Regions from separate parts of the Chryseomicrobium aureum genome, predicted to be linked through region 1. Evidence: riboswitches for the same ligand, from Rfam matches in the RefSeq annotation. Region 1 holds a riboswitch; the other holds the start of a gene.
What was found. A riboswitch is a leader RNA that binds a small molecule or an ion and turns the genes downstream of it on or off. The one in region 1 is predicted to bind lysine.
Positions count from the first base shown of each region.

Region 2: another riboswitch for lysine. It lies ahead of ACF3OH_RS09215 (Na+/H+ antiporter NhaC family protein); the one in region 1 lies ahead of ACF3OH_RS08205 (aspartate kinase).

Region 1 covers NZ_CP171117.1:1,559,619-1,567,189, reverse strand. Annotated here, with positions in the region: gene ACF3OH_RS08230 (enoyl-CoA hydratase) at 10-783, shown strand; gene ACF3OH_RS08225 (electron transfer flavoprotein subunit beta/FixA family protein) at 805-1,575, shown strand; gene ACF3OH_RS08220 (electron transfer flavoprotein subunit alpha/FixB family protein) at 1,611-2,585, shown strand; gene trxA (thioredoxin) at 2,689-3,003, shown strand; gene uvrC (excinuclease ABC subunit UvrC) at 3,095-4,888, shown strand; lysine riboswitch at 4,924-5,099, shown strand; gene ACF3OH_RS08205 (aspartate kinase) at 5,190-6,419, shown strand; gene ACF3OH_RS08200 (DUF2507 domain-containing protein) at 6,776-7,168, opposite strand; gene ACF3OH_RS08195 (succinate dehydrogenase cytochrome b558 subunit) at 7,453-7,571, shown strand, end outside.
Region 2 covers NZ_CP171117.1:1,748,237-1,755,807, reverse strand. Annotated here, with positions in the region: gene ACF3OH_RS09220 (bifunctional metallophosphatase/5'-nucleotidase) at 1-1,007, shown strand, start outside; lysine riboswitch at 1,171-1,347, shown strand; gene ACF3OH_RS09215 (Na+/H+ antiporter NhaC family protein) at 1,459-3,024, shown strand; gene lipA (lipoyl synthase) at 3,139-4,068, shown strand; gene ACF3OH_RS09205 (YutD family protein) at 4,078-4,425, shown strand; gene ACF3OH_RS09200 (FAD-dependent oxidoreductase) at 4,597-5,664, opposite strand; gene ACF3OH_RS09195 (CDP-alcohol phosphatidyltransferase family protein) at 5,661-6,254, opposite strand; gene ACF3OH_RS09190 (dihydrolipoyl dehydrogenase family protein) at 6,330-7,571, shown strand, end outside.

The DNA of each region.
Region 1 (7,571 bases):
TGTGAACGAATGGAATTTCTTTCATGGGAAACTAAAGATCATGTGGCAGTCGTCACATTGAATCGTCCACCAGCAAATGCACTATCACGTCAATTGATTTTAGACATCAATTCGTTTTTAGACGATGTTGAAAACAATGACGACGTACGCGTAATTGTCTTCAAAGGGGAAGGACGCTTTTTCTCAGCAGGTGCAGACATCAAAGAATTCACGTCAATCACAAGCGGAGAAGAATTTTCAAAACTAGCGAAAAACGGGCAAGACATTTTTGAACGTGTAGAGACGTTCTCAAAACCAATCATCGCTGCGATTCATGGAGCAGCACTTGGTGGAGGTCTTGAGTTCGCAATGAGCTGTCACATTCGCATCGTGACGGAAAACGCGAAGCTTGGACTTCCGGAATTGCAGTTAGGTTTGATTCCTGGTTTTGCAGGAACGCAGCGACTTCCACGCTATGTTGGTTTCGCAAAAGCAGCAGAGATGCTCTTAACAAGTGATCCAATTAGTGGTACAGAGGCAGCGCATTATGGGCTTGCAAATCACGCTGTTCCAGAAGAACAGTTTGAGGAAACTGTACATACGCTGGCAGCTAAAATTGCAAAAAAGAGTCCAGTTGCGATGAAATACGCACTTGAAATGCTCCAATATACAAAAGATGACTCGTATCATAAAGGTGTAGACGCTGAAGCGCATTCTTTTGGAACCGTTTTCGTGTCAGAAGATGCCAAAGAAGGAATTACAGCGTTTTTAGAAAAACGTCAACCAAACTTTAAAGGAAATTAATTCACTTTTGGAGGGAATTCAATGAATATTTATGTTTTAGTTAAACGTACATTCGATACAGAAGAAAAAATCGTCGTTTCTGGTGGCCACATCCAAGAGGACGGTGCAGAATTCATCATCAATCCTTACGATGAGTATGCAATCGAAGAAGCTATTCAAGTCCGTGACGCACACGGCGGCGAAGTAACCGTCATCACAATGGGTGACGAAGAAGCAGAAAAGCAACTACGTACAGCTCTAGCAATGGGTGCTGACAAAGCAGTTTTAATCAATACAGAAGATGTGGAAGAATTGGATCAATTCAGTGCAGCACACGTGCTAGCGGAATACTTGAAAGACAAAGAGGCAGACCTTATTCTTGCAGGAAACGTCGCGATCGATGGTGGATCAGGTCAAGTAGGTCCTCGTGTTGCAGAATTATTAGGCATTAACTATGTAACGACCATCACAAACCTTGAAATTAATGGAGATACAGTTTCTATCAAACGCGATGTAGAAGGAGACACAGAAGAGCTTGAAACAAAGCTTCCACTTCTTGTGACAGCACAACAAGGATTGAACGAACCACGTTACCCATCTCTTCCAGGTATCATGAAAGCAAAGAAAAAACCTCTTGAAGAGATCGAGTTAGACGATTTAGATATTGACGAAGATGATGTAGAAGCAAAAACAGAAACAATCGAAATCTATCTTCCTCCGAAGAAAGAAGCTGGAAAAGTTCTACAAGGCGACTTACAAGACCAAGTTAAGGAACTTGTCGGCTTACTCCGCACGGAAGCAAAAGTAATCTAAATCTGATTTGAACAACACTGAAGGAGGAACTTAGCATGTCAACGAAAGTACTTGTATTAGCAGAATCCCGTGAAGGATCTTTACGTAACGTTTCATTTGAAGCAATCGCAGCAGGTAAAAAAATCTCAGGTGGCGGAGAAGTTGTCTCAGTTTTACTTGGTGATTCAGTCGGCGACTTGGCAGCTGAACTAGGTGCTTATGGTGCGGACCGCGTCATCACTGTAGAACACCCACATTTAAAACAATATACTTCAGATGGATACGGTCAAGCATTGATGGCTGTTTTCGAACAAGAAAAGCCAGATGCTATCGTATTTGGTCACACAGCTCTAGGAAAAGATTTATCTCCTAAAGTTGCAGCAAAACTACAAGTCGGACTAGTATCCGATGTAACAGATATCGAAGGAGAAGGAGACGACGCAGTATTCGTTCGTCCGATCTACTCTGGTAAAGCGTTCGAAAAAGTAAAATTAAAAGATGAGTTAAAATTCATCACAATCCGTCCAAACAACATCGCGCCTCTTGCGAAAGAAGAAGGCAAGACTGCTGAAGTTGGATCTGTATCAGTAGATATCACGAACTTACGTACAATCATTAAAGAAGTTGTGCGCAAATCAACAGACGGCGTCGATCTTTCGGAAGCGAAAGTTGTTGTAGCGGGTGGTCGTGGTGTGAAGAGTGCAGAAGGTTTTGCGCCATTAAAAGAACTTGCTGACCTATTAGGTGGAGCAGTTGGTGCATCACGCGGAGCATGTGACGCGGATTATGTGGATTACTCATTACAAATCGGTCAAACTGGTAAAGTTGTTACACCTGACTTATACATCGCAGCAGGTATCTCTGGAGCAATCCAGCATTTAGCGGGTATGTCGAACTCTAAAGTCATTGTTGCAATCAACAAAGACCCAGAAGCAAGCATTTTCAAAGTTGCAGATTACGGAATTGTAGGGGATCTTTTCGAAGTCATTCCACTTCTAACAGAAGAGTTCCGCGCAGTTTTATCGAAGTAAACCAACCACTCGGCTTCCTTCACGGAAGTCGAGTTTTATTATTAGGTGGTTCGGGTATCATTTGATATAATCGCATATAGATACAAATGAAGGAGGAATTATCGTGGCAGTTACACACACAACAGATGCAACATTTGCACAAGATACACAAGAAGGTTTAGTACTAGTAGACTTTTGGGCACCATGGTGTGGACCATGTAAAATGATCGCTCCAGTTCTTGAAGAGCTTGACGGCGAACTATCTGACAAAGTAAAAATTACAAAGTTAGATGTAGATGAGAACCAAGCAACTGCTAGCCAGTTCGGGGTTATGTCGATTCCAACATTGATCCTTTTCAAAGACGGTCAACCAGTCGATAAAGTGGTTGGTTACCAACCAAAAGAAAACCTTGCAAACTTAGTAAACAAACACGCGTAAGTCATAGAGCCGGAGTCCTTAGGGGATTCCGGTTTTTTCAAAGGACCACTCGAACACTTGTACGGAACGCGTGCAGAAAGTAGGTGCACATATGAACGAACTCGTTCGGCAAAAATCAGAGATCCTTCCCGAACAACCTGGGTGCTATTTGATGAAAGATGGCAACGGAACCATCATTTATGTCGGGAAGGCAAAAGTGTTAAAAAACCGAGTCCGCTCGTATTTCACGGGAACACATAATGGGAAGACTCAGCGACTCGTGCAGGACATCCAAGACTTTGAATACATCGTCACGTCGTCCGACTTAGAAGCACTCATTCTAGAGCTTCATCTAATCAAAAAGCATGACCCTAAATACAATGTCATGCTTAAAGACGACAAGACGTATCCATATATAAAAATTACAGGGGACGCCTACCCACGCATTATTACAACGCGCACAGTACGAAAAGATAACGGGAAATATTTTGGGCCGTATCCGAACGTCTATGCAGCGAATGAGACGCGGAAGCTCTTGGACCGTATTTATCCATTCCGAAAATGTGTGAAGATGCCCGACCGCTTATGCCTCTATTATCATATTGGTCAATGCTTAGGGCCGTGTGTGAAAGAAATCCCACGATCGGAATTCCAGTACATGATTGATGAAGTTTCCAAGTTCTTAAATGGGGGCCATATTAAAGTGCGCACAGAGCTTGAACAGAAGATGATGACAGCCGCAGAATCTATGGAATACGAGCGTGCAAAAGAATACCGAGATCAAATCGCGCACATCGATACCGTTATGGAAAAACAAAAGATGCAGATGAATGATTTCACCAATCGGGACGTCTTTGGTTACGCTGTCGACAAAGGGTGGATGTGTGTACAAGTCTTCTTTATTCGCCAAGGGAAGTTGATTGAGCGGGATGCGTCGATGTTTCCGATATACGGAGAGCCGGAAGAAGAGTTTTTAACATTTATCGGTCGTTTTTATGAGCAGCCGTCCCACATCAAACCGAAAGAACTTCTTGTCCCTGGAACTGTCGATGCGGAAATCATTCACCAGTTATTAGATGTAAAAGTAGCCGTACCGCAACGAGGGAAAAAACTAGAACTTGTGAATTTGGCCATCAATAATGCAGAAGTGGCCTTGAACGAAAAGTTCCATTTAGTCGAGCGTCAAGAAGAGCGAACTATTGGGGCAATAGAGCAACTTGGGCTTCATATGGGCATTCCTGCTCCGCGTCGCATTGAAGCATTTGATAACTCCCATATTTACGGGACAGATCCAGTTTCTGCGATGGTCGTATTTGAAGACGGAAAACCTTTAAGAAAAGAATACCGAAAGTACAAAACAAAGACGGCTGAAAAACATGATGACTACGGAGCGATGCGTGAAGTGATTCGTCGTCGTTATACACGTGTGCTTCGGGAACGTTTGCCTCTTCCGGATTTAATTTTGATTGATGGGGGAAAAGGGCAGATGTCGTCTGCGCGTGAAGTATTAGAAGATGAACTCGGCCTTGATATTCCTATTGCAGGTCTGGCAAAAGATTTGAAACACCAAACGGCAGAACTTCTTTACGGAGAGCCTCCGCTTCCTGTTGCCATGAAGCGGACGTCGCAAGAGTTTTATTTGCTGCAACGCATTCAAGATGAAGTGCACCGGTTTGCGATTACATTCCATCGCCAACAACGTCAAAAAAATAGTATCCAATCGATTTTGGATACGATTCCTGGCGTGGGACCAAAGCGCCGTCAACAACTTATGAAGCACTTTGGTTCGGTGAAAAACATGAAAGCAGGTACTGTGGAAGAGTTTATACAAGCAGGTCTTCCGGAGGCGCTTGCTGTTGCGGTTCAAAAAAAATTAACAGAAGAAACATTGCCTTCGCCGGAATAGTGTGCTAAAGTATTCCTAATTTCATATTCACTTTACGTGAAGATAGAGGTGCGAGCGTCAACAGTACCATTTTTGAGGATGACAGATCCGACGACAAAATGGGAAAGGGGCAATCGCCGAAATGAAGAGCTGCTGATCCAGCGCTTCGTTGGTCTTGTGTTGAACAAACCCAAGATTGTCAGAATACACATTCTGGAGGGCTATCTTGCATGGACATATACTTTGACCGTGTTAGACAAAATGCTTTCCATTCGTGGAAAGCATTTTTTTGTCCCATCCGCTACCGGAGGAGATTAGGAAAATGGCAATTGTCGTCATGAAATTTGGAGGAACATCGGTTGGCTCAGTAGAGCGTATCCGAAATGCAGCACGTCGCGTCATCATGGAATCAGAACAAGGGAATCAAGTCGTAGTCGTTGTATCTGCAATGGGCAAAACAACCGATCACTTGGTTACACTTGCAGAAGAAATCACATCGTCGCCATCAAAACGAGAGATGGATATGCTCTTATCGACTGGCGAACAGGTCTCGATGTCATTGCTTGCAATGGCACTTGAGACACAAGGCTACCCAGCCGTTTCTATGACAGGATGGCAGGCAGAGTTACAAACTGAAAAAGTGCATCGCAATGCACGAATCGTTTCACTGAAAGGTGACAAAATTCGTGCGAAGCTAGATGCTGGAAATATAGTCGTCGCTGCTGGTTTCCAAGGTATTACAGAAGACGGGGAAATTACTACACTTGGCCGCGGAGGTTCAGATACAACGGCCGTCGCAATTGCTGCAGCTGTTGGAGCCATACGCTGTGATATTTATACAGACGTGGATGGAGTCTATACATCCGACCCACGCTTTGTTGAAGGTGCACGTAAATTACAATCAATTGAGTACGATGAGATGTTAGAGCTTGCGAACTTAGGCGCAGGTGTCTTACATCCACGCGCTGTTGAGTATGCGAAAAACTACAAAATTCCACTGACTGTCCGCTCGAGTTTGACAGATCAGGAGGGGACAGTTATTGAGGAGGTTACATCGATGGAGTCGAATCTGATTGTACGAGGTGTGGCATTTGAATCCGATGTCGTTCGGTTAACAATAGGATATGAAAAAGCATTTAATGGGTCACTCGCTATGATCTTTACGACACTAGCAAAACACAATATCGATGTCGATATCATTGTGCAATCTATAGTCGATGGCACATCGCCAACGGTTTCGTTCACGATTAAAAAAGAAGCATTGTCCGAAGCGATTCAAGTATTAGAAGAGAAAAAACAAGAGCTAGGGTTCCAAGTGGCAGATTTCGAAGTCGGCCTTGCAAAAGTATCGATTGTAGGATCAGGAATGGTTTCCAATCCAGGAGTAGCAGCACAAATGTTTGATCGCTTACGCCAAGAATCGGTTCCAGTTAAAATGGTCAGTACATCAGAAATCAAAGTATCTGTAGTCGTTCCGCAACAACAGATGATTCAGTCGGCGAATGCGCTTCACGACGAGTTCCGCTTGTCGGAGCTCGAGGTACAAGTGTAAACTTTCGTTTGAGTAGATAAAGAACAGCTCCTTCTCGCACTCTCGTTGCGGGGAAGGGGTTGTTTTTTTGTACTAGAAGACTGCGAATTAGTTTCCATAATATGACTGAGGGCACAAACCAGCCATTTGAGGGCACAGAACCGCTCGATCGCGGCACAAACAACGAAATTGAGGGCATAAACAATTCTGAGAGAAATCTACCCTGTGAAAAAAATGACCATAAAAAAGAATGCTGATTTCGACATCAGCATTCTACAAAATAGTTACAATAGTGTGAACAAAACACGCAATTTGTTCACAAATGTGAGCAGATAAATGGGAGCGCTCTCACACCAGATGTAAACTAAAGACAACTGCTATTCTGATTTTGTTGTAAAAACAACAAGTGTAGATGAGACATCTTCCAGACACTCCGTCATCCGACTCTCTAACTGTTCAAGTTGCTCTGCTAAAAATCCTGCCTCAAGCTTGAAGCAGCGATCGGCCCGCGACGATGAACGAATCGTGTCCTGTAGGTGGAAGATGCTTTCACGCTTTGCTTGTTTATGTACTCGCAACTCGCCCCAGCCGGCTTGTTGAAAGAACGCACAAATCTCATCAACCGACTGACATCGGAATTTTCGAGCCAAATCTTTACCGGCCCAATATAAAACTTCCTGTTCATGTTTTCCTAATAGGTTGGCAATCAGGTGGTCACGAATCAATTCGTACCCAAACTGAGGAATCATTTTTTCTTGTGTCTTTTCCATACAGTCCACTCACTTTCCGAAATCAACGATATCAGTATAGCATGTAGTACTAAAATTTGCGTATGTGAAAAAAGACACAATGCATTGCAACCCTTAGAGACATCTAGACTTTGAGAAGGATTCTCAATCCCAAAGTGCCTTGACCTGCCTATACTAGGGGAGTACAATAGTTATGTTAAACTACAAGGCCGTTACGAACGACGATATTTCGCTCGTCGTAACATTCATTGAATTGTCACATCGCCGTGGCAACTCAATCGCAAAATTTGAGGGGGGTAACCATCTTGGCGAAAAACAACGAATTTCTTTGGCGTCGTCTGCATTCCTTATTAGGAATTATCCCGGTTGGGCTGTTCTTAACACAGCATTTAATTGTCAACCACTTTGCAACACGCGGAGAACA
Region 2 (7,571 bases), 190 kb from region 1:
AGTGGTTACATCCTTATGTGATTCACACCACATCGTTCGGAAAGAGAATCGGTCTATTTGGTGTCACTGCTGCTTACGACGAATACTACAAGCAACTTGGATGGCACGTTACATCTCCACTTGATTCCGTAAAAGAGATTATTCAAGTGCTGGCACCTCAAGTAGATTTGGTACTATGTCTTGCGCATGTGGGACGAACAATGGAAGAAGAAATCGCAGAACAATTTCCCGAAGTCGATTTACTATTTGGAGCACACACTCATCACACGTATTCAGATAATTACGTTTGGGGACGTACGCATTTATCGGCAGGAGGAAAATGGGGAATGCACATAGGTGTAGCTGTCATCCAGTTTACTGAAACTGCACCTACAATCACCACGACACTGCATCCAGTGCAGCCGAGCTCATCGGATACGACAAACAGCAAACTAATAGAACGTGGAGAAAAACTATTAGAGGTCTCGGTTTTTTCAAACGATGAACATCTTCCAACCGCATGGGAAGTGGAATCAAAATTAAGTGAACGATTAGGCGAAGCGCTCATCACCTATACAGAAGCGGATTGCGCGCTTTTTCCTGCGGGGTTGTTACTTACAGACCTCTATCCAGGAGAAATATCTGCGAAGATGATGCATGATTTGTTACCGCATCCCATCAATCCATGTATTGTCACTTGTACAGGTGCTGATTTGATTGAAGCCTATAGGATCGCTCAAAATGACAAGTGGCCAACGCTTGAAGTACGCGGTTTAGGATTTCGAGGAAAGCAACTTGGGAAGTTGATTTTCGCGAACTTTGTGAAAACTGGCGTAGGGTACCAGGTGAATGGGGAGCCATTAGAGACTAAGAAAAACTATAAGCTGGCTACAGTGGATATGTTCACGTTCGGGTACTTCTTCCCGAGATTTAAAGAATTACCAAAAGTATATTTTATGCCTGAAACAATTCGAGATGTATTTATTCACTATTCCGCTTCATCAAATGATTCTAAACGCATAAAGTAAACAAAGGAGGAGATTTAAGTAGTCTTCCGTACTTAAATGATATTGAGTATGACATGGAAACGATCCAGGAAGAGGGAGGCGTTGTATTTTTTGTTCCTCTCGCCTGAAAATAAGGGGTTGTCAGACGTCTTTATTCTTGTTAAGCTTAAAGGGAATTGAATATTATCTAGGTAGAGGCCGCAGAGCTTAAGAGTATAATACGGGAGTTTGACAACTAAGATCGTGTTAAAAAGGAAGCTTTGCCGAAGTGATTTGTGTCGTCACACATAAATCATTGGGGTTATTTTGAATAAAAATAACACTGTCATTTGCATTCGGCAAATGGAGAGCTACAGTCAGTTGAGACAGTTAAGGGAAATTCCCTTGTATGCCAGCCTAATGATTTATTTAGGCTGGTTTTTTGTTTCACTTTTATGATCTGTAACTCCGCCTAAAAGGAGGAGAAACGTCAATGGAAGCTACAATTTTTTCACTTTTGCCACCGGTGTTGGCAATCACAATGGTACTCATTACACGTCGAGTATTATTATCACTAGGTGTCGGGATAGTCTCGGCCGCATTTTTACTACATGAATTTGCACCAGTAGATTCTCTGCAATCATTATGGGCGGCATTCCAACTATCGTTTTGGGATGACGGATTCAATGCGTACAACGTCTTCATTTTATTATTTATTCTAAGCTTAGGCGTTATTACTGCACTTGTTACATTATCAGGAGGTAGCCGAGCGTTTGCTGCTTGGGCTATGAAGCGCGTCAAGACACGTCGCGGCGCAAAATTGCTTACTGCATTTATTGGAATCTTAATTTTTATCGATGACTATTTTAATGCATTAGCGGTTGGTCAAATTGCTCGACCTATCACAGATTCACACAAAATCTCCCGTGCAAAACTAGCTTATTTTATTGATTCTACATCTGCACCGATTTGTGTTGTCTCGCCAATCTCTAGTTGGGGCGCGTATTTGATCAGTTTGCTTGGTGGTATTTTTACAACGTACGCAATTGTTGCGTACACACCTCTAGAAGCATTTGTATTGATGGCACCAATGAATTACTACGTAGTAGCGGCGATTGCCGTTGTATTCTTCGTAGCTGCAACAGATTTTGATTTATTTGCAATGAAGGCACACGAGCGTCGTGCTCTTGAAACAGGTCAACTGTTTGACCCAGAAAAAGACGTGGCTGGAGAAATCAAAGAAGAATTTCCTGAGCACAATCATGGAAAAGTGACAGACTTAGTCCTACCAATTGTAACGCTCATTGCAGCTACAGTTGGTGCGATGCTCGTGACGGGTAATCAAGCAGGTGGTTCATGGAATCTGTTTACGATTTTCGAAAACACTGATGTACCGAAATCTCTATTGATTGGTGGACTTGCGGGTGTAACTGTTGCGTTGTTCTTGTATCTGCGTCAGTTTGATAAAAATCCAGAAGCGGATGCAGCGCATATCGGAACGGCATTTCTATCCGGAATTCGCTCGATGATGCCAGCAGTACTTATTCTGATTTTTGCTTGGGCGCTCACATACTTGATTTCTGAATTGCAAACAGGTGAGTACTTGGCACAAGTCGTAAGCAACAACAATATTCCAGAGTGGATTTTACCAGCATTGTTATTTGTGTTGACGGCAGTTATGGCATTCTCAACAGGAACGTCGTGGGGCTCATTTGGAATATTGATTCCGATTGGAGCAGATATCGCAATGGCTGTGAATCCAGAACTTCTTCTACCAGTACTATCAGCTGTACTTGCTGGAGCAGTATTTGGAGATCACTGTTCACCGATTTCAGATACGACGATCATGTCTGCAACAGGAGCAGGATCCAACCTGTATGATCACGTCACAACACAACTTCCGTATGCCATCATTAGTGCAGTCATTGCCACTGTGGGCTATTTAACACTTGGATTTACAGGTTCAGCTTGGATTGGACTTGGCGTAGTTATCGTGTTACTTATTGCATTGTTTATTTTCTGGACGGCAAAAGAAAAAGTACAAGAAAAGACGGCATAATAAATGAAACCACCAGCGAAATTTGCCGGTGGTTTTGTCATGACAGTCAATTGTAGGGAATTCTAAAGTATGATATATTGACAACAGGATAGACTAAGGATGGGGGCTACCGCAATGACATCTTGTAAACCAACTACAGAACGCGAACGTAAGCCGGAGTGGCTAAAAATTAAACTCAATACCAATGAAGAGTATACAGGCTTGAAAAAATTAATGCGTGAAAATAATCTAAATACTGTATGTGAAGAAGCGCGTTGTCCAAACATTCATGAGTGTTGGGGAACACGTCGTACTGCTACATTCATGATTTTGGGTGCAGTTTGTACGCGTGCGTGTCGTTTCTGTGCTGTGAAAACTGGACTTCCAAATGAGCTAGACCTCGCAGAACCAGAACGCGTAGCAGATAGCGTTGTCATCATGAACTTGAAACATGCTGTAGTCACAGCTGTAGCACGTGATGATTTAAAAGATGGCGGTTCAAAAGTATTTGCAGAAACGGTACGTGCGATTCGTCGCAAAAATCCATTCACAACAGTTGAAGTTTTACCTTCTGACATGGGTGGGGTGGAAGAAAACCTGCGCACATTAATGGATGCAAAACCAGACATTTTAAACCACAACATTGAAACCGTGCGTCGCTTAACACCAAGGGTTCGTGCACGTGCTACATACGATCGCTCACTTGAGTTTTTACGCCGTGCAAAAGAGATGCAACCGGACATCCCAACGAAGTCGTCACTGATGCTTGGACTTGGAGAGACATGGGAAGAAATTATCGAAGTTATGGACGACCTACGTGCAAACAATGTGGATATCATGACGATCGGTCAGTATTTGCAACCAACGAAAAAACATTTAAAAGTACAAAAATATTACACACCACACGAGTTCGGAAAGCTGCGTAAAATTGCGATGGAAAAAGGCTTCTCGCATTGTGAGGCGGGCCCACTCGTTCGAAGCAGTTACCATGCGGATGAACAAGTCAATGCTGCAGCAAAACAACGACAAGCAGCTGGCGAAGAAGAACTCGCTGTGCAGAATTAGGTGAAACTAGTGACACGTATTCATTTAGAAGGTTTTCAATATGAAGTAGTAGAAGAGTTTCGCGAAGGGTTTAATCAAGAGGTTTTAGAAGAACGCTACAGCGATGTCCTACAAAAATATGATTATATTTTTGGTGACTGGGGTTATGGTCAACTTCGACTTCGTGGATTCTACGAAGACTCAAACTCCAAAGCGACGTTTGATACAAAAATCGGGACAATCCACGATTACATTTTAGAGTATTGTAATTTTGGCTGTGCCTACTTTTTGCTGAAGAAGCTTGGGAAGATTCAAGTGGAGAAACAACCAGAAGTGGTAGCAATTGAAGAGGTAGTGAAAGAAGAGAAGGCGGACTAGTTCCGGCTTCTTTTTTTATAGATTTAAAAAGTAAGTTGAGTGAAGTGGAGGGGCTGACTCCGGAGGGATTTCTAGGAGGCGCAACTCGATTTCAATCGCCGAATATCGACGCGCCCTCGGAAAGCAGCCCCGCAACGGAACTCAACGTCTTGAAGTCGGCTCCACATCTACCTACAATCGATATTTTCGCATGAAATTCTGATCGATTCGATTCTTTAGCTTCCAAGCAAGTTTTCCTTTAAAACTTTTGTTACCATACAGAGCAAGAGCTCGACGGTTGCCGAGAGATAAAATTGAGAGTTGGTTAGATTTGGGTTCATACGCTCGTAACTTCTGATTCAAAATGATAGCCTGCAAGTTATACCAAAGGATGGGGCCTTGTTTTACCGCATGTACGCCATTCTTTGCAATTCCTTCACCAAAGTGTGCACAGTCTCCTGCAGCAAAAATTAGAGGTTGTTCTGCTGCCTGAAGAGTCGGTGTGACAACTAAAAAGCCCTCTTCCGTGACAAGCCCACTTTCAGCAAATAGGGAGAAACTAGAGGCTCCTGTCAGCCAAAACATTGAGGTACAAGGATACATGTTTCCAGACGCCGTCGTTATCACACTTTCATGAAAGGACGACGGTGAATCTTGTTCTTTCAAATGTACACCTGCTGCTCGAAGCTCATCGCGCACAGAGTGTTGAGCATTCGTCTCAGATAACAACGCGCTTTTGCTAATGAGCTGAACAGGATTGCTGTAGCCATTGTTCTTTCGCCATTCATGAATAGATAGCGCCATTTCTACTGCTGCTGCACCACCGCCAATTACAACGGGATGCTCGGTTGTTCGTATTGACTCGATCGCTTCAATCATCTTATCTGCAGGTTTTATTTGAGGTGAGATCTCCTCAAAATTGAGTGGGATGTCAATGCGAGATCCTATATCAAATGATACTAAGTCATACGGATAGCTTTTTCCGCTAGCACAATATAGCGTCTGAGTCGCAGCATCTATCTTCGTAACAGTTTCTTCATAAAACAATGCACCCGCAATTCGACAAAAAGGAACGAGCGGCACGCGTGTCTCTTTCTCATTATAGTGTCCTTCTGCATAACCAGAGAACATCCCCGAATAATACTGATACGAAGAGCTTGAAAGAACGACTAAACGCCAGTTCGGTATTGGTTCACGTGACCATGCTCGAATGATGTGAAGATGCGCATGTCCTGCACCAACTAATACAATCGTTCTCATGCTGCATCCTCCTTTAAGATTGATTTGGCTTCACGAAGACGCTGCAGGGCAGTGAAAATTTCTACAGCTAAGAACAGAAGCGTGAGTAAAGTTAAGTAGGTGGGGAATAGTATCATAAGTGAGAACAAAATGAATCCTTCCGTTCTCTCCGCTAACCCTGGTTGATAATAAAACGATTTCATCCCTTTTTTCTCAGTTAATGAACCGACCGTCAAAAAGATGGTCATCGCCCAAATAATTGAGCACGCGAGAAGCAGTAATGCCCACATTGAATCTGGATAGAGAAATGCGAGCCCTATAATGACGCTTATTTCAACCAATCGGTCATAGCTCACATCAAGTAAAGTTCCCCAAGCAGAAGAACGGGATTTTCTAGCCATCGCACCATCGACCGCATCTAAAAATCCTGAGATCCAAAGTGTGGCTAGCGCAAGCCAAGGATTCCCTAAGTAAATCCAAATGCCGGAGGTGACACCGATAGCAAACGCGATGTGTGTTACGTGCGTAGCTGTCAAACCGAAGTCGAGAAGTTTACCGGCAGTCTGGTTAATTACAGGGTCCACATATTTTCGTGCATGTGTATCGAGCATATTCATCACGCTTTCGATTTAAAGTATGGTATAGATTACATTATACACACAGTAGACAAGAGAGGTGGTACACAGATGTCAAAACAAACAGATATCCTAATACTCGGGGCTGGAGCAGCGGGATTAACGGCAGCCTTCACAGGTGCCGGATTTTCAAAAAAAGTCATTATGATCGATAAAAATAAACCAGGTGGAGAATGTACCTGGTCGGGTTGTATTCCTTCTAAAGCACTGATCAATCGTGCGAAAGAAATTCATCATGTGCGGAAATATGTACCTGACTTTGCTCCAGACACAGAAAAGATTTTAGAAGAAGTGCGTCAGGTCATGGAGGACGTTTATCAAAATGAGTCGCCAGAAGTCCTTGCAAAATCGGGAATTGAATTCATTCAGGGGAAAGCAACATTTTTAGATGCGCATCGTATTGAAGTGAATGGTGAAGTGATCGAAGCAAAAAAAGTCATCATTGCCACTGGATCGAAACCATTGATCCCTCCAATTGAAGGACTTAAGGATATCGACTACTTGACGAATGAAAACTTGTTTCAACAACAAACATTCCCAAAAAGTCTCCTTATTTTAGGGGGCGGCCCGATTGGTTCCGAGATGGCTCAAGCCATTGTTCGACTAGGAACAGAAGTCCATCTAGTGGAGAAAGGACCTCGTATCCTCGGAAACGACGAAGAGCAGCATGCGAAACTAGTGCAAGACCGCTTGGAATCAGAAGGTGTACACATTCACACGGGTACAGAAGCCAAATCGGTTAAACAACAGGGAGGAAAGATTCACCTGACTGTCGAAAAGGATGGAAAGCAATTTGATTTGACGGCAGACAAAATCCTCGTGGCACTCGGTCGTCAAGCAACATTAGAAGGATACGGCCTAGAAAAGACTGGTGTAGGGTACAGCAAGAAACGAATCAAAGTGGATCAGCATATGGAGACTACAGCAAAAGGCGTCTATGCAATCGGAGACGTTGTTGGACCGTATCAACTATCCCACATGGCGAATGCCCAAGGGATCACAGCTGCACAAGATGCGATTTTACCGATTCGTCGAAAAATGGACTATTCGCATGTTACGTGGTGTACGTATACAGACCCTGAAATCGGACACTCTGGACTGACAGAAAAACAAGCTCGTGGTAAGCACGGTGATTCGATTCGAGTGTATACGCATTCCTATGATGAGCTTGACCGGGCGAAAACAAAGCCGGATTATATGGGCGAATTAAAAGTCATACTCGACAAAAAAGGGATGATTCTAGGGGCGAGTGCTGTAGGTGACCGAGCAGGTGAGATTATTAGCCATATCCAA